2 regions of the Nocardia sp. NPDC049526 genome follow, and region 2 is predicted to be linked to the other one. Evidence: predicted binding sites of a transcription regulator. Region 2 holds the regulator's gene; the other holds the start of a gene.
What was found. Region 2 encodes HspR, which represses chaperone genes until heat shock. Its sites were predicted from a motif close to ANNTGAGTNNNNNNNACTCANNT; they were not measured.

Region 1: a site for HspR is predicted at 8,312-8,334, ahead of lon (endopeptidase La). Genes of this name have one in related genera too.

Annotation. Positions count from the first base shown of each region.
Region 1 covers NZ_JBITMA010000001.1:349,880-365,651, forward strand. The annotation lists gene ACIBW7_RS01520 (ABC transporter ATP-binding protein) at 1-1,084, shown strand, start outside; gene ACIBW7_RS01525 (oxidoreductase) at 1,133-2,128, opposite strand; gene ACIBW7_RS01530 (DNA polymerase IV) at 2,194-3,264, opposite strand; gene ACIBW7_RS01535 (DUF1707 domain-containing protein) at 3,384-3,770, shown strand; gene ACIBW7_RS01540 (hypothetical protein) at 3,746-3,982, shown strand; gene ACIBW7_RS01545 (FAD-dependent monooxygenase) at 4,101-5,783, opposite strand; gene lon (endopeptidase La) at 5,891-8,233, opposite strand; gene ACIBW7_RS01555 (MerR family transcriptional regulator) at 8,417-8,866, shown strand; gene ACIBW7_RS01560 (hypothetical protein) at 9,026-9,553, shown strand; gene ACIBW7_RS01565 (PrsW family intramembrane metalloprotease) at 9,550-10,572, shown strand; gene ACIBW7_RS01570 (hypothetical protein) at 10,658-12,013, shown strand; gene ACIBW7_RS01575 (TIGR03084 family metal-binding protein) at 12,145-12,930, shown strand; gene ACIBW7_RS01580 (hypothetical protein) at 13,278-13,985, shown strand; gene lhgO (L-2-hydroxyglutarate oxidase) at 14,005-15,183, shown strand; gene ACIBW7_RS01590 (SRPBCC family protein) at 15,335-15,772, shown strand, end outside.
Region 2 covers NZ_JBITMA010000001.1:19,805-35,576, reverse strand. The annotation lists gene ACIBW7_RS00175 (endonuclease) at 1-180, shown strand, start outside; gene ACIBW7_RS00170 (helix-turn-helix domain-containing protein) at 184-456, opposite strand; gene ACIBW7_RS00165 (NUDIX domain-containing protein) at 646-1,134, shown strand; gene ACIBW7_RS00160 (zinc-binding dehydrogenase) at 1,138-2,298, opposite strand; gene ACIBW7_RS00155 (winged helix-turn-helix transcriptional regulator) at 2,393-2,842, opposite strand; gene ACIBW7_RS00150 (MFS transporter) at 2,930-4,384, shown strand; gene ACIBW7_RS00145 (hypothetical protein) at 4,472-4,765, opposite strand; gene ACIBW7_RS00140 (MFS transporter) at 4,767-6,470, opposite strand; gene ACIBW7_RS00135 (MarR family winged helix-turn-helix transcriptional regulator) at 6,587-7,072, shown strand; gene ACIBW7_RS00130 (FAD-binding oxidoreductase) at 7,075-8,685, opposite strand; gene dnaK (molecular chaperone DnaK) at 9,191-11,038, shown strand; gene grpE (nucleotide exchange factor GrpE) at 11,035-11,688, shown strand; gene dnaJ (molecular chaperone DnaJ) at 11,713-12,876, shown strand; gene ACIBW7_RS00110 (heat shock protein transcriptional repressor HspR) at 12,876-13,277, shown strand; gene ACIBW7_RS00105 (FAD-binding oxidoreductase) at 13,932-15,101, shown strand; gene ACIBW7_RS00100 (hypothetical protein) at 15,401-15,772, shown strand, end outside.

The DNA.
Region 1 (15,772 bases), 330 kb from region 2:
GACGGTGTTCGTCACCTCGCTGACCCTGGTTTCGGCGCTGGCACTGGCCCTGGTCTACGGACTCGGCGGGTGGTATGCGCTGCGCGGTCAGTTGGATGCCGGTGCGGTGGTGTCGCTTTCGCTGTTGCTGACCCGCCTCTACACACCGCTCACCGCGCTGGCCAGCGCGCGGATGGAGATCATGTCCGCGCTGGTGAGCTTCGAGCGGGTCTTCGAGGTGCTGGATCTGAAACCGCTGATCGAGGACGCACCGGATGCCGTCGCGGTGCCGGCGGGTCCGGTCGCGGTGGAACTGGACGATGTCACCTTCGGCTACCCGTCGGCCGACAAAGTGTCGCTCGCCTCGCTCGAGGATGTCGCGACGCTGGATACCCGCGGCGGGGTGGAGGTGCTGCACAATGTTTCGCTGCGGGCCGAGCCCGGTCAGCTCGTCGCGCTGGTCGGTTCCTCCGGTGCCGGGAAATCCACTGTGGCCCAACTTGTTTCCCGGCTCTATGACGTGGACGGCGGTGCGGTGCGGCTCAACGGTACCGATGTGCGCGAGCTGACCACGACCTCGATCCGGGACACCGTCGGACTGGTAACCCAGGACGGCCACCTGTTCCACGACACCATCCGCGCCAATCTGCTGCTGGCCCGACCCGAGGCCACCGAGGCCGAACTGTGGGATGCGTTGCAGCGGGCCCGGTTGCGTGAGCTGGTGACGTCACTGCAGGACGGGCTGGACACCGTCGTCGGCGAACGCGGCTACCGCCTCTCCGGCGGTGAACGCCAGCGACTGACCATTGCCCGGCTGCTGCTCAAGCAGCCACGCGTGGTGATCCTCGACGAGGCGACCGCCTCACTGGACTCGACCTCGGAGGCCGCTGTCCAAGAGGCGCTTTCCGAAGCGCTGGACGGTCGAACCGCACTGGTCATCGCACATCGCCTCTCCACAATTCGGGCCGCCGACCAGATCCTGGTGCTCGAGGACGGACGCATCGTGGAGCGCGGCACGCACACCCAACTGCTCGCCGCCGACGGACGCTACGCGGAGCTGTACCGCACGCAGTTCGCGGACGAGCCGGTCGAGGTCGCGGCCTGAGCCATTACCCGCCGAAGCCCGGCTCGTTCCGGGCTTCGGCGGGTACCGTCAGAATTCCCCGGCGACGCCGAATACGGTGCGGCCGGAGTGGCTGCCGTGCTGAATGGCATGCAGGACCTGCTCGGCCTCGGTGATCGGAGCGAAGTTCTCGATGGTCGAAAGATGTTGGGGCCGCAGCTCATTGGCGAGTCGTGCCCACAGCGCGCGGCGCTTGTCGATCGGGACGTACGCGGAGTCGATGCCGAGCAGCGATACGCCGCGCAGGATGAAGGGCAGGACGGTGGTCGGCAGATCCGGGCCGCCGGTGAGGCCGCTGACCGCGACCGCACCGCCGTAGCCGATCGCGCTGAGAATATAGGCGAGGGATTTGCCGCCGACGCTGTCCACCGCGCCGGCCCAGGTGGCCTTGGACAGTGGACGCAGTTTCGCATCCGGATCCTCCGGCAATCGACCGATCACCTCGTTCGCGCCGAGTTCGGCCAGCCGATCACCCGCATCGGTCTTTCCGGTGGAGGCGATCACCTCGAAACCGAGGCCCGACAGGATATCGATGGCGACGCTGCCGACACCGCCCGTCGCTCCGGTGACCAGCACCGCGCCGCTCTCCGGGGTGAGTTCGTGATCGAGCAGACCCTGCACACTGAGTGCGGCGGTGAAACCGGCGGTGCCGAGCGCGGCCGCATCACGGGTGCTGAGGCCGTCGAGCCCGACCACCCAGTCGGCGGGCACCCTGGCGTATTCGGCGAACCCGCCGTGATGCGAAACGCCGATGTCATAGCCGTGCGCCACCACCTGATCACCGGGCGCGAAATCGTCGACCTCGGAGGTGACGACCTCACCGGTGATATCGATGCCGGGGATAATCGGATAATTCCGGACCACGCCACCGCCCGCGGTGATCGCCAGCCCGTCCTTGTAGTTCGCGCTCGAGTAGTGCACCTTGATCGTGACCTCACCCGGCCCGAGGAAGTCCTCGTTGACCTGCTGCCGCGTGAGCACGATCCCGCTGTCCGATTCTTGTGCCACCATCGCCCAGAACTCCATGCCGACGAGCATACGAGCGTCGGCCGGTGCCGGGGTGGATCTTCGGCGCCGGCTATTGGCGCCGGCTATTGCGGGACGAGTTCGAGGCGGACGCCGAGCAGCCTGACCGGCCGATCCAATTCGAACCGATCGATGATGCGGAGGGCGGTTTCCACGATGGCCGCGATATCGGTGGTCGGCTCGGGGAGTTTCTCCTGTTTGCTACGGGTGTAGAAGGTATTGCTGCGAACGGTCACCGAGACGCGCAACGGGGTGCGGCCCGCGGCCGCCATCTCCTCGCCGACCTCGGTAGCCAGTCGCGCCACCTGTGCGCGGATCTCCTCGGGATCGGTCAGATCGTGTGGAAAGGTCTCGGATTTACTGCGGCCCACCGGAATTCGTGGTTCGGTGGTGACATCGGTATCGCCCTTGCCGTGGCCGAGCACCCAGAGATACGGGCCGGTATTCGGGCCGAATTCGGCGGCGAGGCGCTGGCGATCGGCGGCCATCAGATCGGCGACGGTTTCGATGCCGAGTTCGGCCATCCGCGCGGCGATCCGATTTCCGATGCCCCACAGCGCATTAGTCGGACGATGCGCCATCACCTCGACCCAGCTCGCGGCGGTGAGCCGGAAGATCCCCGCCGCCGCGCCAACGGTATCTGCGGGCGCGGCCGAGGACTTGCCCGCGGATTTGGCGAAGCCGGTCGCCAGCTTGGCCGTGAGCTTGTTGTCGCCGATGCCGATGGCACAGGTCAGTTCCAATTGTGCGATGGCGCTGCGGATTTCGCGTGCGAGCTGCTCCGGATCGTCGGTATCGGCGGCGAGGAAGGCCTCGTCCCAGCCCCATACCTCGACGCTGCCGGGAAAGGTCCGCAGCAGCGCCATCACTTCGTCGGAAGCCTCCTCATAGGTGGCCATATCCAATGGCAGGAAGATTCCGTCGGGACATTTGCGCTTGGCCGAGCGCAATGCCATCCCCGCGCGCACCCCGAATGCTCTGGCCGGATACGACGCGCAGGTCACCACCTTGCGTGGTTCGTCGGGATCGCCATTGCCGCCGACGATGACCGGCAGGCCGCGCAGCTCCGGATGGCGGCGGAATTCCACCGCCGCCTGGAACTGGTCGAGATCGACGTGCAGCAGCCACCTGGGCATATATAGGTCTTACCGCATGACCATGACAAGCAGCGGAAATTGGCCACGAACGTCCGCGGTCGACTCGGAAACGAGCCGTCCGTACGATCTCGGTCAGGACAAGCCAGGGGAGATGCCGCATGACCGACGCACCGGAGAATCTGCCCGCGGTTCGGGTCGGCGATATCGATCGCGAGGTCGCGGCCAAGCAGCTGCAGCTCGCTGTCGACGAGGGGCAACTCGATCTGCTCGAGCTGGATAAACGGCTGGTCGCGGTTTATTCGGCGCAGACGGCGCAGGAACTCGTCGCCATCACCGCCGATCTGCCAGTGATCGCCGCCGCGCGCGAACCCATCGAACTGCGCACCGGCAGTGGGGCGCGGGTGAAGCCGGCGCGTGGATCGTCCCGGCCGAGATCACGGCCGAATGCAGCTCCGGCGGCATCAAAATCGACTTCACGCAGGCACTTTGCCCACACCGCGAGGTCGTGGTCCATGTCGCCGTGGGTTCCGGCACAGTCCAGTTGATCGTGCCGCGCGGCTGGCGGGTCGACCTCGATCGGGTGCAGGCCAGCAGCGGCACCGTCAAGAACAAAGTGACCGAGACCAGTCTGCCCGGATCGCCGCTGCTCCGAGTCGACGGGGAGATCGGCTCCGGGGCCGTGGTGGCGAAGTATCCGCGCCCGCCACGGCGATCGTTCCTTGCCTGGCTGCTGCGCCGGCCTCGGCCGACCGTCTGACCGCTGCTGAGCAACGGCTTCACCATCACCTACCAGTGGCCTGTCGCCGGTACCCGGCTACGCGCCGAGACCACCGTCACCGGGTCGACGCGCCGCCAAGCCGTCGTCCATCCGAAATCTATGCCGAGCGCCCGGACACCGAACCGGTGCTGCGTGCGGTTGCCCAGGGCAATGCGCGCTCGGTCGAGCGTGCACTCGGCAGCTGAGCATCCGCTGACCAGCCCATGAGCGACCGCAATGTCGTGGCGAGCGACCGGGGATACAGGCCCTCATCGGAGCGCGCGGCCACATGTCCGTCCGGGCGCACCAGCAGCGCACCGCCCTCCGGCAGATCGGTGCGGGCACCCCATTCGGCGCCCAAGCCGTGCACCGCGATCTCGACACCGGTCGCGCGCTGCGCATCGGCCGCAGCATCGCGCCAGGCAGCCGAGTTTCCGGCGATCAGAATCGCGTAACCGGGTCCACAGAGATCCAAGGTCGAGGTGGTGTGCTCGGCATCGAGCCACAGATGCGGCAGTCGCGTTCCGACCTGTCCGGTCAGCCGATCGACATGCGGCTCGACCCATTCGATGCAATCCGCGGGTTTGCGCGATACCGCACTCGACGCGTACCGGAAGCGCGACATGACCGCACCGAAATCCAACCGACGCGCCAAAATCTCTGCGTTGTCAGGGGTTTCGATGCCGTAGCGGGTTTCGAAGTCGTCTCCCAGATTGGCCTGTTCAGCGGCGATGATCGCACGCGACCACCGTTCGGCCTGATAGGAATCGAGCAGTGCGGGGCCGCCGGTACCCGACAGCACCGCGGCCAGTTTCCAAACGAGATTATGTGCGTCGGCGACACCGGTATTGCCGCCGAAACCACCCCACGGCGCGTGCCGGTGGGCGGCGTCACCGGCGAGGAAGACCCGGCCGCGCCGATATTCGTCGGCCACGAAACTGCCGGTGTCCCAAGCACTTCGCGCCAGCACCTCGATCTCGATATCGGGCACGCCGATCGCGCCGCGGATCAGCTCGATGCAGCGCTCGTCCGGATAGTCCGCGGCCGTCTCACGGGTCGGATCGTATTCGAGCTGGAAGGACCATTCGTCGGTGTTGTTCTTGGACAAGACGAGTCCGCGCATGGTGTCGTTGCTTATCTCGCACTGGCTGAAGGTGCGACCGCCCAGGACACCCGTAAGATCCGTCCGCACAAAGGCATTGATGTAGTGCCGGGTCGGCGGCAGCTCCCAGCCGGCGATACCCAATGCCCGACGGACCGGACTGGCCGCACCGTCGGCCGCGATGAGGTAGTCGGCCCGGATAACCGAGCTGCGGCCCGACTCGTCACGCAGGGTTGCGGTGACACCCGCGTCATCGGTTTCGAAGTCGATGAGCTCGACCCCGAATCGGAGATCACCACCGCGCTCGCGTGCCTGCTTCGCGAGCACCGGCTCCAGCAGCACCTGGGGCAGGAAGCAGAACTGCGATGGGCTGGGATCGGCCGCCGCCATTGCCGCCCGCAAGTGACTAAGGTCGAGCGGCTCAGCCGTGATCAGGCTGGTGCCCCTGCTCGCGCCGCCGAAGCTGCCCGCCCGCAATGCGGTCACGGCGGCCCGCTTGACCGGCTCCTCGACACCGACCTGACGGAACAGCTCGGAGGTCCTGGTGTGCAGGCCGCGAGCCTTCGGCAACGCCGATGCCGTGGTCCGCTTTTCGACGAGAACATAAGGGACATCGTGATATTCGAGGAACAGCGCGGCCGATAGTCCGACCAGGCCGCCGCCGACAACGAGAACGGGAATCCGCTGGGTAGGAGTCATGCACCGATCGTGTGCGCGCGGGCTTGCACCGCCCTTGCGTCGCGGTCACGGCGACCATGCATACGAAACGGGCCGTACCCGCGGGTACGGCCCGTTCGAGGCGAATATCAGGCGCTCGCCGCGAAGGCGGGGGCGTCCAGGGCCGGTTCGGCGACCGGTTCGATGGCGTAGGCCAGGATGTCGGCCACATCGGCGACCGGGCGCACATCCAGGGCGGCCAGCACCTCGGCGGGCACGTCGTCCAGGTCCGGCTCGTTGCGAGCCGGAATGAACACCGTCTTCAGACCCGCGCGCTGCGCAGCCATCAGCTTCTGCTTGACCCCGCCGATCGGCAGCACCCGGCCGTTCAGCGTGACCTCACCGGTCATGCCGACATCCGCGCGCACCTGCCGCCCGAGCGCCAGCGACACCAGGGCCGTGACCATGGTGACACCCGCCGACGGCCCGTCCTTCGGCACCGCACCCGCCGGGAAGTGGATGTGAATATTGCGATCCAGCACGGACGGTTCGAGGCCGATCTCCGCCAGGTGCGAGCGCACGTAGGTGAGGGCGATCTGCGCCGACTCCTTCATGACATCACCCAGCTGACCGGTCAGGGTGAGCGCGCGCTCGCCCTCGGCGCCGTTGGCCTCGATGTAGAGGACATCGCCGCCGAGACCGGTGACCGCCAAACCCGTTGCCACACCGGGGACCGCGGTGCGTTCCACCGAATCCGGGGTGAAGCGCGGACGACCCAGGTAGTCCTTCAGGTTCTCCAGGTCTATCGTCAGCGACTCCAGCGCGTCGTATCCCAGCTCGGCGTCGTAACCCAGCGACACCACGTTGTCGGCCGAACCAGTTCTGTCCTCGGACAGCCGAGTCGCGGCCTTGCGCAGTGCCTTCGCGATCAACCGCTCCATCTGCCGCACACCGGCTTCCCGGGTGTAGTTGGCCGCGACCTCGCGCAATGCCTCGTCGGTGATCGAAACCTCCTCGGCGGTAAGCGCATTGCGTTCCAGTTGCCGTGGCACCAGGAAGTCGCGGGCGATGGCGACCTTGTCGTCCTCGGTGTATCCGTCGACGGTGATCATTTCCATGCGGTCCAGCAGCGGACCGGGAATGGTCTCCAGGACATTCGCGGTCGCGATGAACAGCACGTCGGACAGGTCCAGGTCCAGATCCAGGTAGTGGTCGCGGAACGTGTGGTTCTGCGCCGGATCCAGCACCTCGAGCAGTGCCGCGGCCGGATCGCCGCGGAAGTCCGAGCCGACCTTGTCGATTTCGTCCAGCAGGACAACGGGATTCATCGATCCCGCCTCCTTGATGGCCCGCACGATCCGGCCCGGCAGCGCACCGACGTAGGTGCGCCGGTGACCGCGGATCTCCGCCTCGTCGCGCACACCGCCGAGGGCGACGCGAACGAACTTGCGGCCCATGGCCCGTGCCACCGACTCACCGAGTGAGGTCTTGCCGACACCGGGCGGGCCGACCAGCGCGAGCACGGCGCCGGAACCACGTCCGCCGACGACCTCGAGTCCGCGCGCGGCCCGGCGGGAGCGCACGGCCAGGTACTCGACCATGCGATCCTTGACCTCGTCGAGGCCGTGATGATCGGCGTCCAGCACCGCGCGGGCGGCCGAAACATCGGTGCTGTCGGTGGTTTTCACGGTCCACGGCAGGTCGAGGACGGTATCCAGCCAGGTCCGGATCCAGCCGGATTCCGGGCTCTGATCGCTGGCCCGCTCCAGTCGACCGACCTCGCGCAACGCCTCGGCGCGCACGTCATCGGGCAGATCGGCCTGCTCGACCCGGGTGCGGTAGTCGTCGGCGCCGTCGGGCTCGTCCTCGCCCAGTTCCTTGCGAATGGCATTGAGCTGCTGGCGCAATAGGAATTCGCGCTGACTCTTCTCCATGCCCTCGCGGACATCTTCGCTGATCTTCTCGGTGACCTCCGCCTCGGCGATATGCGCCTTGGTCCACTCGATCAGCTTGGTCAAACGCTGTGCGGTATCGGGGGTTTCGAGCAGCTCACGCTTCTCGTCGGTGGTCAGGTACGGCGCGTAGCCCGCGGTGTCGGCGATCGCCGACGGATCGGTCAGCTGATTGACCGCGTCGATGATCTGCCAGGCCTCGCGGCGCTGCAGCACCGAAACGACCAGCTTCTTGTATTCGGCGGCAAGCTCTTTGGTGCGACCGTCGGCGGCGGGCGTCTCGACCGGTTCGGCCTCGACCCACAGCGCGGCACCCGGCCCGGTGACCCCGTGGCCGATCTTGGCGCGCCGTTCGGCCTTCAGCACCGCGGCGGGCGCGCCACCGCGCATCCGGCCGACCTGTTCGATGGTTGCGACGACGCCGTAGGAGGCGTAGCCCTCGGTCAATCGGGGTGCGAGCAGCACCGCGTCGGTATTCGCGGCGCGCGCGGCGTCGATGGCGGCCTGCGCCGATTCGTCCAGTTCGATGGGCACGACCATGCCCGGCAGCACGATCGGATCGGTCAGGAACAGCACCGGCAGGTTCTGTGGTGTAGTCACGTGTTCGACCCTTCCAAAAGTTGAGCGATGTCCAGTCAACCCCGGGCCTTCCATGTTTGTTCCGCACCGCTGCCCACGTTCGCTCAGAGCGATCAGCGTTCGATGCGGCCTAGAATTCAGAGCGTGTTCGAAGTCGATGCGTGGCCGGTATTCGGACCTGTTCGCTGCGACAATCCGGACGGTCTGAGTATCGGCGAGGCCGCCCGCCGCACCGGGGTCAGCGTGCACACCCTGCGCTACTACGAGCGCGCCGGCCTGGTCACCACCCCCGTCGACCGCACCGCCAGCGGGCGGCGGCGCTACCACCAGCTCGACCTGGACTGGATCTACGTTTGCACCAGGCTGCGCGCGACCGGAATGCCCATCCAGACCATCCGTCGCTACGCCGAACTCGTAGCCGCCGGAAACGGCAACGAACCGGAACGCATCGCGCTGATGGAGGCACACCGGGCCGAGGTGGTCGCCAAACTCGCCGAGATCCAGGAGAACCTCGCGCTCATCGACCGCAAGCTCGACATCTACCGAGGTCGAATCGCGATCGGCGACCGCGATTTCACTGCAGACCCGGGCTGATACGTCCGAGTCCGGTCACCGTCGATCGAGATGGTCCACCTCGGGCAGCTCGTCGGCAATGGCATAGGTGTTGCGGCGCTGAGAAGGGCGGGACCGCCCTATTGTTGGGCGGACCGTGCCGGTATTCGCTGAACCGCTGCATCCGAGAGGAGCACGTTGGTGTTCGGGCAGGACTGGAAGCAGGCGGGGGCGGTGCTCGTCGTTGTCGGCGGACTGATCGGTATTCCGCCCGTGCTCGCGGCGATTGTTCCGCTGCGGGAGACGGCGGTTGCGGTGGATGCCGAGGTCGAGTTGACCGCGCCGGGAGAGAAGCCCGATACGGTCGAATTCTCGGGGGTCTCCGGCTGGGAGCGCAGCCCGACAGGGGATGCGGCTACGGCAGTGTTGGCGAGTCCGCGCGGCTCGCGACTGGTGGCGACGGTGGTCGACGGGGTCACCGATTTTCGCGATGCGGCCCAGTGGCAGCTGAAGGTGTTGCGGGTACAGGGGTTCGACGCGGTTTTCGACGGCGGCGAGGTGCACAACTCGAACGGATTCGGCGGGCTCACCTGCCGTCGGCCGACCGAGCCCGGGGTCTGCGCGATTGTCGGTAAGGACAATCTCGCGGTCACGCTGGTACTCGGCGGGGACGATCCGCGGCTGAGCGAATTGCAGCCGATTCTGGATTCGCTGCAGGTGACGTCGTGAAGTGGTGGCAGCCGAAATCCGCACTGTTCTGGGTATATTGCGCGACGCTGGTCGCCGGTGCGTTCGGACTGGCCGTGCAGATCGCCCCGGTGCTCAGCCTGACCTGGAGTGATGTGCTGGTCGGTTTGCCGTTCACGGTGGCGACGCTGGTCATCTTCGGGTGGGTCATCCTGCATCTGGACCGGTTGCGCGCCCGCCACCGGATTCGGACGCCGCTGGTCATGGGGTTCCTGTGGGGTGCGCTGGCCGGACCGGGCATCGCCATGTGGGCCAACGACCACAACATGCGCGTCATCCAGAATTTGGCCGGTGACCCGTTCGCCCGCAACTGGCAGGCCCCGATCTCCGCGGCGATTGTCGAGGAGGGCATCAAGGGTGCGGGCGTATTCACCGTCGCCTGGCTGAGTCGCCCGCTCCTGCAACGGCCGATGCACGGACTGCTGCTCGGCGCATTCGTCGGCCTGGGCTTTCAAGTGATCGAAGACCTGACCTACGAGGCCAACTCGGGATTGCTGTCGGCACAGGGGGATGCGTCCTACGCGGTGCTCGTCGGCATCGTCCGGTTGATCACCGGAATCACCTCACACTGGCTGCTCACCGCCATCGCGGGGATCGGCATCGTGCCGGCCGTGGCTCGATCGGACTGGTCGTCGGCACACCGCGTCCGCATCTTCGCCACCTTCTATTTGCTCGGCTGCGCACTGCACTTCGGTTGGGACGCACCGGATCCGGCGAATGTGCCGATCGTCGGCACCACCGCACGCACCATCTGCTATTTGCTGGTATTCGCAGTGGTCTACGCCTGGGTGCTGCGCAGCGAACGGCATTGGTTCACAACGACGATCGCCCGCCCCGAGGCCATGGCCATCGCACCCCCGGCCGAACTACACAGTCTGATCACGCGCCGCACCCGACGCCATGCTCGTAGGGAAATGCATGTGCACGGCCGCCGCAACCGCCGTCTGCTGGAACGCAGGCAACGCATGCTGCTGGATGCGGTGCAGAACCTCGGGGCTTAGTCCCGCATTGACACCCCGTCGGAGCCAATGAGAATGTTGGCAACCAGATATCTCACCACTTGGGCGGCTTTAGGGGGATCCCACGATGACGACACTCACCTCCGGAGTGTTCATCGATTGGGAAGAGCTGACCGGCCTGTCCAAGTTCTCCGTCGATCTGATCACCTTTCCGATCTTCAGTGCGCTCGCCGGTTGGCTCACCAACTGGACCGGTGTGCTGATGCTGTTCTGGCCGGTCGTTTTTCGCGGAATCCGGATTCCTGGCCTCCAGGTGTTGTATCCGTATTTTCCGCGCCGGGTCCAGGTGCTGCCGACATTCTCCGGTGACGGCCGCCGGCTCGGATTCCAGGGATTCATTCCGGCGCGCGCAGAGAAGATGGCGAGCATTTGCGTGGACAAGGCGCTGATGCGCATCGGCAGTCCGCGCGATTTCATCCACGAACTGGATCTGGAGAGTATTGCCGATTACATCGCGATACTCGCGAGCAAACAGGTCGAACCGCTCGTCGACGAGGTGATGTACCGGGAGAATCCGGACCTGTGGCGCGGTGTGCCGAAGGCGATGAAACAGGTCGTCTATCAGCGGGTGGACCGGGAATTGCCCGGATTGACCCGGCGGGCCTTCGAATCGCTCGGCGACAATGTCGACCAGCTCATCGATATCAAAACCTTCGTCATCCGGTATCTGCAGGAAAACCCGTACATTCTCAAGGATCTGACCACCACGATCGCCGCCCCCGAATTGCGTTTCATGGTGCGCATCGGGCTGCTCGGTGCGCCGTTCGGCCTGCTGCTCGCGCTGTATATGCATGTGCACCACACCATTCCGGTGTTCGGCTGGGTACCGGGTTGGGTGATCGTGCTGGTTGCCTCGGCGGCGATCGGCGTGATCGTGAATGTCATCGCGGTCAAGATGGTCTTCGAACCGGGTGATCCGCAGCCGCGCTACAAGTACTTGTGGAAGCAGGCGCTGCTGGCCAAGCGGCAGCCGCAGGCGGCGACCGATCTCGCGCATATCCTCGCCTACCAGGTGCTGACGCTGCCGAACCTGTCCAAGGAACTGCTCGACGGTCCGAACGGCGATAAGACCAGACAGCTGATCGAGCGGCTGGTCTCCGATGAGATCCATCGCCAGCTCGGCCCGACCACCTCGATCGTGCGTGTCGCCTTCGGCCGCCGCCAGTTCGACAATCTCAAGGTCGGCGCCGCGGGCGCGGCGGTCGGGCTGGCTCCCAGCCTGGTCGAGGACGAGGCATTCACCCTCGAGCAGGCCGAGAAGATCGATGAGTTCGCCGCACGCAAGCTCCAGGACCTCACCCCGGGGGAGTTCATGGAGATGTTCTACGCCTCCGTCGAGCAGGATGCCTGGCTGTTGTATCTGCACGGCGCGCTGCTCGGTTTGGTGGTCGGCGCCGCCCACCTGACGATTTTCGGCTGGTAACCCGGCCCGAATCCGGTCGCCGGCGCCCTCGCGTCAAATACAAGCACGCATGCTTGCATTTTTTTGAGTCCGCTGCGATGCTGAACCACGACGGTGTACGAAGCAGTGCGCCTGGACGGGACAGGGATCTGATGGCCGACCTAGACGCGCTCCTGCGCGATTTCGCCGACGACTGCGCGGAACTGGAACGAATCGTCGCCCCGCTGGCGGACTGGTCCGCGCCGACACCGGCGCCCGGCTGGAGTATCGCCCATCAGATCGGCCATCTGGCCTGGACCGACGAGGTCGCCGCGCTGGCCGCCACCGATCCGGACGGTTTCGCGAAGCTGGTCGAGGAAGCGGGCCCGAAGGCGTTCACCTTCGTCGACGAGGCGGCCGAGGAGGCGGCCACCGCACCCGCCGCCGAATTGCTCGACCGATGGCGCCGCGGCCGTGCCGGTCTGATCGAGGCCCTGCGCGCGCTGCCGTTGGGCACCAAACTGCCGTGGTTCGGACCGCCGATGAGCCCGGCATCCATGGTCAGCGCACGCATGATGGAGACCTTCGCACACGGTCAGGACATCGCCGACGCACTCGGGCTGACCAGGACACCGACCGCCCGGCTGCGCACGGTCGCTCATATCGGCGTGCGCACCAGGAACTTCGCGTACACAGTGCGCGGAAAGACTGTGCCGGCCGAGGAATTCCGGGTCGAACTCACCGCACCGGACGACAGCGTGTGGTCCTGGGGCCCCGAGGATGCCGCGCAGAAAGTGACCGGTCAGGCACTCGACTTCTGCCTGCTGGTTACCCAGCGACGGCACCGTGACGATCTCGCGCTGGAAACGATGGGTGCGGACGCCGCCGAATGGCTCACCATCGCACAGGCTTTCGCAGGACCGACGGGTGACGGGCGGTCGGCGGGCCAGTTCGCCTGACCCGCCGCATCCGAACCATCGGGTCCGGCCGGAATTCTAGGTGCGGGCGAGCGCCACACTTGGGTGCGCCGTTCGTGTCGGCCGGACGCCGTTGGCCGGGTGTCTCGATGTGGCAGTCGAGAATGACGCTCGCCAGCTAAGAGTATTTACCCGCTTGTCAGCTTGTAGAAACATTGACGATGCCATTCGGCTCGAGTTCGGTATGCGGGCATCACCCGGCTTTGTGATGCTGATCTCCCCCATGCGGTGCCACCTGCCGCCACCCCTGTAACCTGGACAAGCGTACGGCTTTCAACGATGCGGGCCGCGTGGTGAGGGGATCAGGGGCGGACGGAAAGGAACGCATCGTGGCACATAAGCCTGCCCAGATCGCTCGGCATACCGCCATCGTGCTCGCGGGCGCCGCCAGCCTCAGTCTCACCGTTACCGCGGGAGCCTACATCGTCCACCAGATGGCCGACACCCAGCACGCCACCAACGACGTGGCCGCACCACCCGCGGTTCGGATTCCGGATGTCGACACCGACTACGGACCCGTGCTCTCCGATGCCATATTGACCGGTGGAACTCGCGACCTGCCCGCACTATTCGGCCGCTTCCCCGCCGAATCCAGCGATGGCACCGTGAAAATCTCTCAGGCCCATACAGATTCGCCCGCCTCCGCCGGAATCAGCGGCAAACTGCGCCTCGGCACCGCCTATGTCGGCGCGCAGGTGGCACCGGGGCGCGCGAATTCCGTCACCTTCACGGTGGATACCAATGCGCTGACGGCACTGACGGATTTCCTGTTCACCGAACCGGTTCGGGACCGGCTCGGTATCCACGCGGATCCGGGCGGGGTCACCCAGTTGCGCACCGAGGTCGATACGCACAACGGCGAAGTGACGCTCACCTTCTCGGATCCGACCCTCGGTGAACACGGCCTGCGCCTCGATCGCAATCCCGCGCCGAGCACCGAACATGTTGCGACCGTGGAAGATTCGGCCACGTCGGGAACGGTCGACACGACCCCGAATCCGACCACGACGACGGCGAACCACACCATCGCGGTCTAGTCCGCCTACGCTGCGTCCCATGTACGACTTCTGTGTCATCGGGGGCGGGATCGTCGGAGTCGCGACGGCGCATCGGATTCTGCGACGTCATCCGGGTGCGAGCCTGGTGCTCGTCGACAAGGCCGACGCACTCGCGACCCATCAGACCGGACACAACAGCGGCGTCATCCATTCCGGCATCTACTACCCGCCGGACAGTCTGAAGGCGCGGCTGTGCCGAAAGGGCGCCGCGTGGACGAAGGAATTCGCCGCGGCACAGGGCATTCCGTTCGAGGTATGCGGAAAACTGCTGGTGGCCACCGATGCCGCCGAATACCGGCGGATGCTCGCGCTGCACGAACGCTCGGTCGCCAACGGGGTCGATATCGAACTCGTCGACACTGCCGAACTAACTCGCCGCGAACCGCATGTGAGCGGTGTCGGCGCATTGTTCGTGCCCGCCACCGGCATCATCGACTTCACCCGCGTCACCAACGCACTCGCCGAGGAGGTCCGGGCCGCGGGCGGCGAAATCGTGCTGAATGCCGAGGTCACCGCACTCACCGAAACTGCCGATGCGGTCACCGCAGCGGGTCCCGCGGGTTCCTGGACGGCGCGCACCCTGGTGGTCTGTGCGGGTCTGCAAGCCGACCGGATGGCCGCACTCGCCGGTCTGAAAACCGATTTCCGCATCGTGCCGTTCCGCGGCGAGTACTACCAGCTACCGCCCAGCCGATCCGGACTGGTGCGCACGCTGATCTATCCGATTCCCGATCCGAATCTGCCCTTCCTCGGGGTACATCTGAGCCCGATGATCGATGGCACCCTGACCGTCGGCCCCAATGCGGTGCTCGGCCTGGCCAGGGAGGGCTACCGCAAGGGCAGCTTCGACGCCCTCGACGCCCGTGCGGTGCTCGGTTTTCCCGGCTTCCACCGAGTGGCCCGCGCCCATATGCGCACCGGACTGCGCGAATTGCGCAACTCCCTGTTCAAACGCGGCTATCTGGCCGAATGCCGAAGGTACTGCCCGGAGCTCACGATCGCGGATCTGCGACCGCGCGAGGCGGGCATCCGCGCGCAGGCGGTACTGCGTGACGGCACCCTGGTACACGACTTCCTGATCGAACGCACACCGCGCTCGATTCACGTGCTCAACGCACCGTCACCGGCGGCGACCTCGGCGATGCCGATCGCCGAATACATCGTCGACCAACTGTGACCCCACCGAGTTAGCTGGGTTGCGCGTTCCAGCAAACCAAGCGACCGCCCGGTCATCAATGTGGTAAGCCCGCCAACCAAATTCCCGGCAACCCCTCGAATAAAGAGGAGAGCTGTAGTACTTTTAGCGGCAGCCAACAGGGAGGGGCCCTATGGGCCACATCAAGTACGCGAGCGACGTCGGAGCCCCGGTCGAGGTGGCTTTCACCTATACGGACAACCATCAGTTCGTGCCGGATTGGATGTTCGCCGTCGCCGCGTTCGAGCCGAAAGGTGAGCTCGACCAGGGTTTCGGTGCGGTCTTCACGACTCGGATCAGGCTGGGACTATGGCGGCCGACCATCGAATGCGAGATCACCGAATACCGGCGCAATGTGGTGATCGGCTACACACTGCGCGGCCAGTTGTCAGGCACTTTGACGCTGCGCTTCGACCCGCTCGGCTACGGACGCTCGGTGCTGACCTCGCAAGCGGAGTACGCTCCACCGAGTGGGCTGTTCGGTCGACTGTACCTGCGCCTGGTGGATTCCGCCGTGCGCTCGGCACTGCGCCGAACCGAATCCCAGTTGCGAAGGGAGATAGAGGAATTC
Region 2 (15,772 bases):
TGGGCCCGACCGCATTTCGACGAACGCGCGCTGCGCGGCGCCGAACGCGTCCGACTTCCGAAGGATCCGGACCGCCTGGCCGATCTGGCCCCCGAAAACCACACCGCCGACCTGGCCGCCGCATTGGTGCGTGTCGCACTGGACCGCGAGATCGCCGATCAGGTGCTCGCCGCCACCTGAGGATCAGGTGATCAGCACCTGTACCCGCAGACCGGCCGCGGCGATCATATTGACCAGCGCGTCCAGGCTGAACAGCTGCGTTCGGCCGCCCAGCAGATCGGAGATCCGCGCGGCGGTCACGCCTAGGTGCTCAGCGGCGGCGTCCGGACTCCAGCCCTCGGCCGCGATCCGGTCGGTCAGTTCGAATATCAACTGCGACCGCAGCCGCATGTTCTCGACGTCGCCTCGGATGTCGTCGATCGCATCCCACACGATGTCGAAGATCTTCTCGGCCATGCTTAGCCCACCTTCTCGAGCTGTTCGAGGACGTATGTGCGCTGCTGGTGTACAAGTGGAGAGACCGTGCCCATCGTCGCAGCAGGTGCGGTCAAACGGCGGCAACTCCGCCGAACCCGCGTATTTCCGGACCCGGCGAGGGAAGGTCGTGAGGTGATGTCGGACCGTGACGCGCAACCATTCGCCCAGGTGAGACTGGCTGTGGGAGCTTTGTTCGTGCGCGGCGAGGACGTGCTGCTTGTCCATTCGGTCGATCGGTGTGATTGGGACATTCCGGGCGGCATTGTCGGGCCCGGCGAATCGCCCGCAGCGGCCTGTCGCCGTGCGATCGGCGAAGAACTCGGCCTCGACCGCCCGCCGCAGCGACTGCTCGTGCACGACTGGACGCGCAAACCCGCCGGCGACGAGATCCGCTACATCTTCGACTGCGGGGAACTCGGCGACGAATCGGCCATCCAACTGCGGGAAAGTGAACTGGACAGCTCGCAGTTGGTCCGCGTCGATACCGTGGACACCCTCGTCGGACCCGAGTCGGCCCGCCGCATCTGGCAGGGTTTCCGTGCCCGCATGGAGGGCCATGCCGTCTACCTCGAACACGGCGAACCCGCGCTCCGGTACCCGGACACCGCGCCCTCGTGGCTCGATCGGCAACCCGACCGCGACCGGCACCTCGGCTGAGCGTCAGGGTGTCGTCGCAGTACTGACCGGGTCGATCAGGATCTTCGCGTGCTGTTCCGGATCGGCCAACGCGGAGAACGCATTATCGATACCGTCCAGCCCGACGGTGCCGGTGATCAAGCGAGCCGGGTCGACCTTGCCGTCGGCGATCATGTGCAGTGTGTCGCGGAATTCTCCCGGGTCGTAGCCGAAGGCGAAGCGAAGTTCGATTTCCTTATTGATGGCCATCGCCGGTTGGAAGCGGTCGGTCTCCATGCAGACGCCGACCACGACCACGCGCGACAGCGGCGGCGCGGCCGCGATGATCTGATCGATAATGCCCGGCACACCAACGCATTCGAAAATGACCGGACCCGCCGGACCCGCATTGAGCGAGTGCGCCAGCCGGAAGACATACCACCACGGCAGATTCGGGACCCGGCGCAGGCGTTCCATGGTGTCGAAACCGAGGCTGAGAATGTCGGTGACACCATTGATCCGCCCGCGCTTCGGCGTTGCCTCCCACGGTGATTCGGTCGCGGGATCGACGACGATATCGGCACCGCAGCCGACCGCGAGTTCGCGGCGGCGCGGTGAGAAATCGCTGGCGACAATTGTGCGCACGCCCGCCGCCTTCAACATGCTGATAACGGCCAAACCGATAGGGCCGCAGCCGATTACGAATGCCGTCTGGCCCTTGCCGACCCGCCCCTTGCGTACCGCGTGCCAGGCGACGGCCATCGGTTCGGTCAGTGCGGCATGTTCGGCCGAAAGCCCGTTCGGGATCGGCATTGTCATGGATTCCTGCACAACCACCTGCTCGGCATAGGCACCGGGCGCGGCCGTGGATAGGCCGGTCAGCTGGGGTGCGCCGTCGTGGCGCACGATCGGTAGGGCAACCACCGGCGTACCCGCCCGCCAGCGTTTGCGGCAGCCCGGTCCGTAATCGACTATCTCACCGCTGAATTCGTGTCCGAGTACCACGCTCTGATCCGACCGCATGAATTGGTCGTATCCGGTGCGTGTGGCCAGCTCGGCCATCTCGTCGGCATGGGTGCGGGCGTGCAGATCGGACCCGCAGATGCCGCATCGCGACACGTTGATCAGCACCTGCCCGCGTCCGGGTGTCGGTGTCGGCAACTCCTCCACCGAGAACTTGGTATTGGTGACGACGGTGGCCCTCATAGACGACTCCTCGGATCGGCGGCGGCGAAAGCCTCCCCTCTGCCGCCACCCTACTGCCGCGCTAGTCGGGCACAGCGGAAATCGTGCGACTGGATCAGACAGTCGCGGCTGAGTGGGCTTCGGCTTCGTGGGCTCGACGATCGTAAGAATTACGGGCCGTGGCGATTTCGTTCTGATGACTTTCGGTCCACGCCACCAGCGCCTTGATGGTGGTGTGCAGACTCGCGCCGAGTGGGGTCAGGGCGTAATCCACGCGAGGCGGAACGGTCGGATAGACCGTCCGCTCGACCAGTCCGTCGCGCTCCAGATGTCGCAGCGTGCGGGTGAGCATGCGCTGGCTCACGCCGTCGATCTTGCGCTTGAGTTCGGTGAACCGCAGGCTGCGCTGGTCGAGCAGCGCGATGACCAGCAGTGACCATTTATCGGCTATGCGGTCCAGGATCTGGCGGACCTCGCAGTCGACTCGGGTGTCCCACTGGAGAACGTCGTAGTCCTCCTCGGTATCCCCGCAGTGACCGAGTGACTTCGAAGTGCCGTCTTCCATGGTCATCGATTCTGCCGAAGACTCGACGTCGGTATCAATAGGGAACCGACCTCACCATCGGTAACCATGTCTAGTGGGAGTCATGCGATGTCGAAATCGAGACCCGCGGTGGTCTTCACCGAGATGTCCGGCCGGGCCTGGGCGGTGCTCGCGGTGCTGTGCGGCGCGATCTTCCTGGAGGGCATCGACGTCGCGATGCTGAATGTCGCGTTGCCGTCGATCCGGGCCGATCTCGGCCTGTCCACCGGCATGCTGAGCGGGGTCGTCTCCGCGTATGTACTGGGCTACGGCGGGTTCATGCTGCTCGGTGGCCGGGCCGCCGATCTGTTGGGGCGGCGGCGGATGTTTCTGCTCTGGCTGACGGTATTCCTGCTGTTCAGCGGATTGGGCGGGTTGGCGACCGCGGGCTGGATGCTGTTGACGGCCCGCTTCGTCACCGGTGTCGCCGCGGCCTTCATGGCCCCGGCCGGCTTGTCGTTGATCACGACCAACTTCGCCGAGGGACCGGCGCGCAACAAGGCGCTGCTGGTCTACGCGGGCATCGCGGCGGGCGGGTTCTCCCTCGGCATGGTGGTCGGCGGGTTGCTCACCGCACTCGGTTGGCGGTGGGTGTTCTTCGCGCCGGTCCTGTTTTCCGGGCTGATCCTGGTGGCGGCGTTCGTGCTGGTGCGGGATGCCACTGTGCCCGAGGGGGTTTCCGGCGGATTCGATCTGCCGGGTGCGTTCAGCGTGACGGGTTCGATGCTGCTGCTCGTCTATGGCGTTGTGCGGCTGGAACATCCGAGCGACGGTGTGGTGCTGACAGTTGCGGTTTTCGGTGCGGGTCTACTGTTGCTCGCGTACTTCGTGTGGAACGAACGTCGCTCGGCCAGCCCGCTGGTCCGGCTCGATATCCTGCGGTCGGGAACGCTGGTGCGTACCAACGTGATCGCGCTGCTGTTCGTCGGATCGTTCGCGGGCTTCCAGTTCTCGGCGACCCTGTACTTCCAGGAACTGCGCGGTTGGTCGACTGTGCAGACCGGCCTGGCCATGGCGGTGATCGGGGTCGACGCGGTGCTCGCACCGATGCTTACTCCGCGCCTGGTGGACCGATTCGGCAATGCCCGGGTGGTTTTCGGCGGCGTACTGCTCGCGGTACTTGCCTACGCTATGTTCCTGCCGACCGACCTGGACCGAACCTACGCCGCGATGTTCCCGGCGATGCTGCTACTCGGCGTGGCCTTCGCACTCGTCTACGGACCGCTGACCATCGCGGGCACCGAGGGAATCGCTGAACAGGATCAGGGCCTGGCCGGCGGTCTGCTGTACACCGCCTTCCAGTTCGGCTTCGCGCTCGGCATCTCGGCCGTCACCGCGGTGAACGTTGCGGCGATCGCGGCCGGTGATTCCGAAATCGACGCCCTGCGAACCGCATTGATCGTTCCGGTCCTCACTGCCGCGCTCGCGGGCGCAGTCGCCGCATTCGGCCTCCGCCGCATCGCGCCATCCGATCGGGGTCTCGCCTCCGATGAGCTCGAGAACGTGAAGGTGGTCTCGAAATGACGACCACAACCACATCATTCGACGACATCGGCCGTCGATGAGAATGGCGGTTCCCGCATCGAGCCGGGAACCGCCATCTCGATCCTACTAACGCTGCAGCGTCGGAATGACCACGTCGTTCAGGTACTCCTCGATACCGCGTCCGCCGCGCTCGGCCTCGTGCACACTGACGTGCTGCTCGGCCGCCTTCTGCTTCAGTGCGGCACGCGAATCGGGTTCCACCCCACCGCCGATGATCAGATCGGTGATCTCGCCGGTATCGAGTACGCGCAACGCATCGGCGTCGGCGATGGTGCCCACGGCTGCAAAACCATTGGCGCGCAACAACTTGGTCGCGGTGTCCACAATCTCCGGGCCACGGCCGATAGCAAGTACTTTCATCTCACACTCCTGTCGGTACCAGTTCCAAAGGATCATCGATTTCATGGTGCTCGAGTCGTGCGTTCTTGGGCAGCACCAGAAAACCGAGGCACATGACGGCCAGCAGGCCGATCCCGTACCACAGCGTGTAGCGGAAGGTATTGGCGAAATTCACCGCGTTGGCGTGTTCACCCGCATCGGTGAGCACCTGTGCCACAGCGTAATTGCCCGTATCCGAGCGCTGGCAACTGGCCGGGACGGCGGTCGGGTCGACCTGTGCCGACCGATCGCGGACGCAGGCAAGGAAATTCGTGAGAATCTCCTCCTGCGCCGGCTCCGGAAGACCGATCGTGCTCAGTTCGGTGCGTACCTGCGGCGAGACCGCCTCGACTCCGCGCGTCGAATCATGGTCCAGCTGACCGAAGAACACCACGCCGACCAATGCGACACCGAGTGCGGTGCCGAGCTGCTGTCCGGTATTGAGCAGTCCGGAAGCCGCCCCCGCCTCGCGTGCGGGCACCTGACCGAGCAGCAGGTCGATGGTCGGCGCGACCACCATGCCGAATCCGACACCGGTGACGATCAGCGGAATCACCATCTGCCATGACGCGATCGACGCACCGTAATGTGCGGCCAGCCACCCGTACAGCGCGAATCCACCGGCATTCACCAGACCGCCGGCGACCAGCACGATACGCCCGAACCGCGGCGCGAGCGCACTCACCGAAACCCCCGCCCCGATGCCCGCGCCGACCGCGAAGAAGACTGCCGTGAGTCCGGCCCGCATCGCCGACCAGCCCAGTCCGGCCTGCATGAACAGCGTCCAGATCAGGAAGAACCCGCCGAGCCCGATCCAGAACAGCAGCCAACTCGCGAGGCCGACGGTGAACGGGCGGGACCGGAACAGCTCCAGATCGATCAGCGGGGATCCGACGGTCCGCGCTCGTCGCCGCTCGAAGACGACGAATGCGCCGAAGACCACCGCGGCGCTCGCCATCATGACGAAAGTCCATGCGGGCCAACCCAATCGGCGGCCCTCGGTGAGCGGATAGGTCAGCAGCAGCACCGCGGAGATCGCCAGCACCATGCCGATGGGATCCAGTCGCGGCGTGGCTGCCGAGCGCGAATCCCGCATGACGATGGTCGCGGCGATCAGCGCCGCGATCCCGACCGGCAGATTGACCAGGAAGATCGGCCGCCATTCCAGATCGAACAGATTCCATTGCACCAGCAGTCCGCCGAGTGACAGGCCGACCGCGGAGGCCGAGCCGCCGACGCCGCTGTAGATCGCGATCGCCTTGGCGCGCTCTTCCTGCGGGAAGGTGGCCCGGATGATGGCGAGGATCTGCGGCACCATCAGTGCGGCCATCGCGCCCTGGACGAACCGGGAGGTGATCAGCATGGTCGGATCCGAGCTGAAGCCGCACGCGGCGGACGCCAGCGTGAATCCGGTCATGCCGATCAGGAAGATCCGCTTGCGGCCGTAGATATCGCCGAGCCGGCCGCCGGTGATGAGCACCGCGGCGAAGGCGAGCACATAAGCCGCGATGATCCATTCGATCTGCGAATACTGGGCGCCCAGATCGGTCTGAATGCTCGGCACCGCGACATTGACGATGGTGACGTCGAGTAGATCCATGAATCCCGCGGCCAGCACGACCGCGAAGGCGATCCAGCGGCGCGGGTCGAGTGGCGCGTCTGCGCCCGGAGAGATGTCGGTATCCACGAGAAGGCTCTTTTCGAATCGGTGGAGTAGGGCGACACCTCAAACTATGCACCTGAAGTGATTATCAATCAAGTGTGCAATCACTAAGAGTGCATTGATCGGGGTATGCTTGGTGCGTGACCGATCCGACCTTCGTGCCGCTGTCCGAGCACCCTGCCTTTCTGCTCGGTCAGCTCGGGTTCCATGTCGCGCAGCGCTTCACCGACCTGCTCGCGCCACTCGGCATCGGCCCGCGCCACTACGGCACGCTGCGAATATTGAGCGCCAATGACGGTCAGTCCCAGCAGCAGCTGTGCGAGGCGCAGCGGATCCATCGCAATGTGATGGTCGGGCTGGTGGACGAACTGGAGAAGCGCGGACTCGTCGAGCGACGCAAACATCCGACCGACCGGCGCGCACACGCGGTGTATCTACTCCCCGCGGCGCACGAGCTGCTCACCCGGGCCGAGGCGATCGTGACCGGATTGGACGCGGACGTTACGGCGGCGCTCGAACCCGACGAGCGCGCCACCCTGGTCGACCTCCTGCAGCGCACCGCGGCGGCGAACGGACTGATCCCGGGCATTCACCCGGGCCTGGCCCGCCCAGCGGACAAGTGCTGAGCTCAGATCAGCACGCCGGGATTGAGGATTCCGGCCGGATCCAGCGCGGATTTGGCCGCCCGTAACGCATTCGCGAACGGGTCGGGGCGCTGGCGGTCGTACCAGGGGCGATGGTCTCGGCCCACCGCGTGATGGTGGGTGATGGTCCCGCCCGCGGCCGAGAGTGCCTCGGAGACAGCGGCTTTGATGTCATCCCACTGCGCGAGCGTACTACCCCAGCGACCGGCGGCGTAGATTCCGAAGTACGGTGCCGGGCCGTCCGGATACACATGGGTGAAGCGGCAGGTCACCACGCCGGCGGCGCCGACCGACCGGATGGCGGCGTTCGCGGCCTCGGTCACCGCATCCTTCAGATTGTCGAATTTGTCCCAGGTGCAGGCGGTTTCGAAGGTTTCGGTGATCATCGACCGGGCCGCGAGGGCGTCGCGTTGATAGGGCATCCGCAGGAAGGACGAACGCCAGGTATCAGCCGCGCCCGAACCTCCTCGGTGCTCGGTCGATTCGGTGTAGCGCGCGGGTTCGGGAAGAGTGCCGCCGTGGTCGGCGGTCAGCTCGAGCGCGCGTTCCATCCAGGTGCGCGTGGGGTGATCGGCGGATTCGAATCCCAGCACCAGCACACCGCCGCTCGTCGCGGCACCGGCATTGAGAAATGCCTCGGCCGGATCGAGCAGCCGGCAATTGGTCGGGTAGAGGCCGGACTGTGCGATGGCCCTGGTCGCCGCCACGGCTTGGGCGTAGTCGTCGAAGTGCGCGGAAGCCGTTGCGCGCCAACGCGGCCGGTCCTGCAAGCGCATCCAGGCCTCGGTGATTATCCCGAGTGCCCCCTCGGATCCGAGGAACATCCGGTCCGGTGACGGCCCCGCCCCCGATCCGGGCAGCCGACTCGATTCGCTTGTGCCCGTCGGGGTTACCACTCGCATCGACTCGACCAGGTCATCGATATGGGTGTACAGCGTCGCGAAATGTCCACCGGCCCTGGTGGCCAGCCAGCCGCCGAGCGTCGAGAATTCGAACGACTGCGGAAAATGCCGCAGCGTCAGGTTCGCGCCGCGCAGTTGATCCTCCAGCGCCGGACCGAAGACTCCGGCCTGAATTCGGGCCGCCCGGCTGGTGCGATCGATCTCGAGCACCCGATCGAGCCGACCGAGGTCCAGACTGATCGCCCCCGCGAATTCGGTCGATCGAGCGGGCAACCTCGGCTCGACCCCGCCGACCACGGAAGTTCCACCCCCGAACGGGATTACCGCGATATTCGCCCCGGCGGCCCAGTCGAGCACGTCGACGATCTCGCCCTCCGTCCTCGGCCGGACGATCAGATCCGGCACATTGCGCACCTCGCCGCGCAGATTGCGCACCACATCGCGAAATGCCTGACCGTGCGCGTGCGCCGCCCGATCGGCCGGATCCGTCGAAACCAGTTCGGCGAGCGAATCCGGCGCGCTCACCCGCGGTTCGGGCAGCCGGAGCGATTCGACCGACGGCGGTTCGTGTGGTGTGAGATCCGCACCGGGCAGAATCGCCGCGACCCGCGCCGTCAGTGCTTCCCCCTCCGCGCCGACGACCGCGTCCTCGACATTGCCCCAGCCCCACCAGGACCGCGTCTTCGTCGGCACATCCACTCCTTTCGGCGGATCGACGGCGATCGACACCGGCCGTCGCCGCTATCCTCGTGGACCGCCGGATCCCCAGGCAACCCCGCTTCAGAGGTATCCGTCCGCCCCGGGGCGGGACGGAATCGGGCCGGTTCGCCGTGGTCGCCGGTGGATCACAAGTGGTCAACGATTCTGGCTCGGGCCCTCGGGCCTGACAAGAATGGCGGGCGAGGACCCCTTCTTCCTGCATCGGGGAATAGAACCGCGTGGGCCGCCGGTTGAGCTGATCGACAGTGTTGAGTGTGTTCGGCTCAAGTTTCAGTTGACGCCCGGTGTCGAATGGGTGCAGGATTGAGCCGACCACGCTCAGCGTTGCTGGGACCGTGCTCCGTGAGGTGCTTGGGGCGAGGTCTCGCGGCACCCGACCCGGTTGACCCGGGCGGATGTCGCAGAGCGGGTAGATCGCCCGAAAACCGCGATTACCCAGCACCGACACAAGAAGTTACGTCAACTAGGAGGAACCACCATGGCTCGTGCGGTCGGAATCGACCTCGGGACCACGAACTCGGTCGTCGCCGTTCTCGAAGGCGGCGAGCCGGTCGTCGTCGCGAACTCTGAAGGATCGCGCACTACCCCATCGATCGTCGCGTTCGCCAAGAACGGAGAGGTTCTGACGGGTCAGCCCGCCAAGAACCAGGCGGTCACCAACGTCGACCGCACCATCCGCTCGGTCAAGCGCCACATCGGCACCGATTGGTCGGTGGCCATCGACGACAAGAAGTACACCGCGCAGGAGATCAGCGCGCGCGTGCTGATGAAGCTGAAGCGTGACGCCGAGTCCTACCTGGGCGAGGAGATCACCGACGCGGTCATCACCGTGCCCGCCTACTTCGAGGACTCGCAGCGCCAGGCCACCAAGGAGGCCGGTCAGATCGCCGGTCTGAACGTGCTGCGCATCGTCAACGAGCCCACCGCGGCCGCACTCGCGTACGGCCTGGACAAGGGCGACAAGGAACAGACCATCCTGGTCTTCGACCTCGGTGGCGGCACCTTCGACGTCTCGCTGCTGGAAATCGGCGAGGGCGTCGTCGAGGTCCGTGCCACCTCCGGCGACAACCACCTCGGTGGTGACGACTGGGACGAGCGCGTCGTCAGCTGGCTGGTCGACAAGTTCAAGGCCAGTGCGGGCATCGACCTGACCAAGGACAAGATGGCCATGCAGCGCCTGCGTGAGGCGGCTGAGAAGGCCAAGATCGAGCTGAGCTCCTCGCAGAGCACCTCGATCAATCTGCCCTACATCACCGTCGACGCCGACAAGAACCCGCTGTTCCTCGACGAGCAGCTGACCCGCGCCGAATTCCAGAAGATCACCTCGGACCTGCTCGACCGCACCCGCGCGCCGTTCCAGTCCGTGATCAAGGACGCAGGCATCAATGTCGCCGATATCGACCACGTCGTGCTCGTCGGTGGCTCGACCCGTATGCCCGCCGTCTCGGACCTGGTCCGCGAGCTGACCGGCGGCAAGGAGCCCAACAAGGGCGTGAACCCGGACGAGGTCGTCGCCGTCGGCGCCGCACTGCAGGCCGGTGTGCTCAAGGGCGAGGTCAAGGACGTCCTGCTGCTCGATGTCACCCCGCTGTCGCTGGGTATCGAGACCAAGGGCGGTGTGATGACCAAGCTCATCGAGCGCAACACCACCATCCCGACCAAGCGCTCGGAGACCTTCACCACGGCCGATGACAACCAGCCGTCGGTGCAGATCCAGGTGTTCCAGGGTGAGCGCGAGATCGCCTCGCACAACAAGCTGCTCGGTTCCTTCGAGCTGACCGGCATCCCGCCGGCCCCGCGCGGTGTGCCGCAGATCGAGGTCACCTTCGACATCGACGCCAACGGCATCGTGCACGTGACCGCGAAGGACAAGGGCACCGGCAAGGAGAACACGATCAAGATCCAGGACGGCTCCGGCCTGTCCAAGGAGGAGATCGACCGGATGGTCAAGGACGCCGAGGCGCACGCCGCCGAGGACAAGGCCCGCCGCGAGGAGGCCGAGACCCGCAACCAGGCCGAGTCGCTGGTGCACCAGACCGAGAAGTTCATCAAGGAGAACGAGGACAAGGTCCCCGCGGACGTCAAGACCAAGGTCGAGGCGGCCATCGCCGAGGCCAACGAGGCGCTCAAGGGCACCGATATCGCGGCCGTGAAGTCCGCGGTGGAGAAGCTCGCGACCGAGTCGCAGGCGCTGGGTCAGGCGATCTACGAGGCATCGGCCGCCGACCAGGCCGCGTCCGGCAACGGCGCGTCGAGCTCCGCAAGCGATGACCAGGTCGTGGATGCCGAGGTCGTTGACGAGCCGGTCGACACGGAGAAGAAGTGAGCGAGGGAAACTCCGAACAGGAGCCGATCACCTTCGTCGACAATCGCAAGATCGATCCGGAGACAGGTGAAATCCGGGAGCCGGCGGCGGAACACCCCGCCGCCGGGCCCGGTCCCGAAGCCGGGAACGGCACCGAACCCGTCATCGGTTCGGATGAAGGCGCCGAGATCCTGGCCGAGGCCATCACCAAGGAACTGGCCGAGCGCACCGCCGACTTGCAGCGGCTGACCGCCGAATATGCCAACTACCGGCGTCGGGTCGAGCGGGACCGCCAGGCCACCATCGATGCGGCCAAGGCGGCCGTGGTCTCCGAATTGCTCGGTGTACTCGACGATCTCGATCGTGCGCGGGCGCACGGCGATCTCGATGCCGGACCGCTCAAGTCGGTCGCGGATAAGCTCGCCGACGCGCTGCACAAGCAGGGTCTGCAGGAATTCGGTACGGAGGGTGAGCCGTTCGACCCGACCCTGCACGAAGCCGTGCAGCACGAGGGCTCCGGACACGATCCGGTGATCGGCCTTGTCATGCGCAAGGGCTATCGGTTCGGCGATCGAGTGCTTCGGCACGCGCTCGTCGGGGTAACCGATGGCGTGGCCGATCTGGTCGAAGAAGAGGCATCGGATGCTGATGCCAATGCGAACAACCAATAGGAACCCGAGAGGAGGAGATGCCCGGTGAGCCAACGGGAGTGGATCGAAAAGGATTTCTACAAGGAGCTGGGTGTCTCCTCCAGTGCCTCGCAGGACGAGATCAAGAAGGCGTACCGCAAGCTCGCCCGTGACCTGCATCCGGATGCCAATCCCGGCGATACCAAGGCCGAGGAGCGGTTCAAATCCGTCAGCGAGGCGCATGCCGTGCTGTCGGATTCGGCCAAGCGCAAGGAATACGACGAGACCCGAAAGCTGTTCGCCGGTGGCGGATACGGGCGCGGTGGCTTCACTCCCGGTGCGGGCGGCGGCTTCTCGCAGGACTTCAATATCGGGGACATCTTCGGCCAGGCGAATGCCGGCGACGGTGGCCTCGGTGACCTGCTCGGCGGCCTGTTCAACCGGGGCGGCACGCGCACCGCGAGCCGTCCGCGCCGCGGCGCCGATGTGGAGACCGAGACGACTCTCGGCTTCCGCGAGGCCGCACAGGGTGTCACGGTTCCGCTGCGGATGACGAGTCCGTCGCCGTGTACGACCTGTCACGGCAGTGGCGCCAAGCCCGGGACCAGTCCGCGAGTCTGCCCCGTCTGCAATGGCAACGGCGTGATCAGCCGCAACCAGGGCGCGTTCGGCTTCAGCGAGCCGTGCGACGAATGCCGTGGCAGCGGTTCGATCATCGACGATCCGTGCGTCGACTGCCGCGGCAGCGGCATCCAGAATCGGACCCGCACCATCACGGTGCGGATTCCCCCTGGTGTCAGCGATGGGCAGAAGATCCGGCTGGCCGGCCAGGGCGAAGCCGGACTGCGCGGTGCGCCCTCGGGTGATCTCTATGTGACCGTGCACGTCAGCCAGGACAAGGTCTTCGGCCGCAACGGCGACGACCTGACCCTGGTGCTGCCGGTCAGCTACAGTGAATTGGTGCTGGGCACAACGGTTTCCGTGCCCACGCTGGAAGGGCGCGTCGGTGTCAAGGTGCCTCCGGGTACCGCGGACGGTCGCATCCTGCGGGTGCGCGGTCGTGGCGTGCCCAAGCGCGGCCCCGGCGGCGGGGCGGGCGATCTGCTCGTCACCGTCAAGGTGGCCGTGCCGCAGAAGCTGGACGACAATGCCGCCGAGGCGCTCAAGCGCTACGCGGAGGCGGAGAAGACCAGCGGGTTCGATCCACGTGCGGGATGGGCAGGTGCGTGATGTCCGATAATCCGAAGCAGGCATCCAGCGGGGCGTCGCGGGCGGAGTTCTTCATGATCTCCGTGGCAGCCCAGTTGGCGGGTATGCACGCGCAGACACTGCGCACGTATGACCGCCTCGGACTGGTTACGCCGCAACGGACTTCGGGTGGCGGTCGACGTTATTCGGCACGGGACGTCGAACTGCTCCGCGAGGTGCAGCGGCTATCCCAGGACGAGGGCGTCAACCTGGCGGGCATCAAGCGCATCATCGAACTCACCAATCAGGTCGAGGAACTGCAACAGCGCGTCGCCGAGATGTCGGCCGAGCTGGATCGGCTGCGCGCGGGGTATCGCCCCGATCTCGCGCCGCCGCAACGCAGTACCGCACTGGTGGTGTGGAAACCGCGCCATAGGCGCTGATAAGCGCGGCAGGCTCCGGGATTCGGTTTCGACCGAGCCCGGAGCCTTTTGTCATTTCGTGCCGATAAGTGAATGCGTTATGTCGCAGCGCCGAATCTGGTTGTGCACCCGGATATCCGCTGGCAGTGCTCGAGCAAACTCCGGAACCGGGTTTCATTACCCGACAACCGGTTCAGCCGCTCGTGGGTTTCGGCATGCGGTTCGGAAGGGTTGCCAACGATGTGCCGAGCTGTGAAGTTTGCTGTGGCCCTTGCCGCGGCAAACAATGCGCCGGAGCGTGCCGCGGATCCCGTCGGTCGCCAGATCGGCCGACGCCTGCGGTTTGCTCGAGCCGGATGAGCGGTCCCGGATCGCGGATTGCCGCACGATCGCTCCGAGATCCCGATTGGGATGAATCTTGCAAAGCGGGCCTTCCGAATTCGGTGAATATATGACTGATTTCGCCGTTGTGTTCGTTCTTTCGGTTTGTTTTCAAGGGTTTTCGTGGTGCGGATCCTCGTTTCGAGGGAATTACATTCGTGATGTTTATGCGACTGATTCCGAAGCTGGCAAACCTCGCCTACACTCGTTCGCATCGGCTGCTGTCGAGTGTCCCGCAGCACTTCACTCGCCGGCACGGGTTTGTGTTCGAGTGCAAAAGGGGTTGTGACACAAATGGACTCGCGGACCGTCGCTTTGATAAGAACAACGTTCAAGGCGGTTGCTGCGGAGGAGGGGGGTCCGGCCAAGCTAGCCAGTTCGTTCTACGCAATTCTGTTCACGGACTATCCCGCCGTACGGGATTTCTTCCCCGCAGCGATGGATTCCCAGCGTGACAGATTGGTCAAGGCCATCTCCTATGCGCTGGATCGGCTCGAGGAGCCGAATAAGTTATTGCCATTCCTCGCCCAACTCGGGCGCGATCACCGCAAGTACGGGGTACAGGCCGCGCATTACACCGCCGTGGCGACCTCGTTGAAGTCCGCGATGCGGATCTTCGCGGGCACCGAGATGTGGACCGACGAGGTCGACCGGGCCTGGGACGAGGGCTTGAAGATCATCGGCGACACCATGATCGGCGCGGCCGAACAGGAATCGGCGCCGCCGGTCTGGAGCGGGACCGTCGTCGAGCGCCGCGAGGTACTGCGCAATCTCGCCGTGGTGCGGCTGCAATTGAATCAGCCGATGCAGTACGCCGCGGGCCAGTACATCAGCGTGCAGATCCCGGCCCGGCCGCGTATGTGGCGCTATCTGTCCCCCGCGGTGCCCGCGAATGCGGACGGGGAGATCGAATTCCACATCCGCGGGGTGCTCGGCGGCTGGGTCAGTCCGGCCATTGTCGGCCACACCAACATCGGTGACCAGTGGCTGCTCGGTTCACCGCTCGGCGGACTCGGCGTGCCGCGCAATGTGAAACGCAAAATGCTGATGGTCGGCTGCGGTACCGGCATCGCACCCCTGCGCGCCCAGCTCATGGCGATGGCACAGCGGCGCGTCAATCCACGGGTGCACCTGTTCGTCGGCGGCCACCACCCGTGTGACCTCTACGATCTGGAGATCCTGAGCCAACTGGCCACCGCCAATAAATGGCTCACCGTCACGCCGGTCTCCGAGAGCGATGAAAACCCTTGGTGGTACCTGGACTCCGGCGAATCGGAGCACACCTGGCCGGGGCTGGAAGCCCGGATGACCGGCCAGATCGGCAAGGTCGTCGCCAGCTACGGCTCCTGGTCCGACCGGGATGTGCAGATCGTCGGATCACCCTCGATGGTGCAGACCACCAAGTTCCGTCTCATGGCAGCAGGTACGCAGACCAAGAACATCCGCCACGATCCGCTTTTCTGAGTTGTTGGCCGCGGCTCCGCCGCGGCGTGTTCGCGGCCCCCTGTGTCTCGCGTCCGAGTCGTCGAGACTCGCGACTTCGTGGCCATCGCGAAGACCAAAACGACGCCCTAACGGCCGCGCACCGGGCGGGTGTAAGACTCGCTTCGTTGGGGTCGCTGATGGCGGATCGTTCGGCGCCTGATGGGTACGTGCCAGGCGGGCGGGGCCCCGTGCCTGCGTCGTCGCATGCGCTTCGACGGCTCGGACGCGAGACGGGCCGCGAACGGTCGCTCGTAAGACTCGCTCTGTGGTGGTCGCTGGTGGTGGATCGTTCGGCCGCCGATGTGCACGTGCCGGATGGTCGAGTCGTGCGTGTGCGGCGCGTGCGCTTCGATGGCGCGGATGCGAGAGGGGGTGTGAACGGGTCGCTTGTAAGACTCGCTCTGTGGTGGTCGCTGGTGGTGGATCGTTCGGCCGCCGATGTGCACGCGCCGGATGGTCGAGTCGTGCGTGTGCGGCGCATGCGCTTCGATGGCGCGGACGCGAGAGGGGGCGTGAACGGGTCGCTTGTAAGACTCGCTCTGTGGTGGTCGCTGGTGGTGGATCGTTCGGCCGCCGATGTGCACGCGCCGGACGGTCGAGTCCCGCGCCTGCGGCGCGTGCGCTTCGACGACTCGGACGCGAGACGGGCC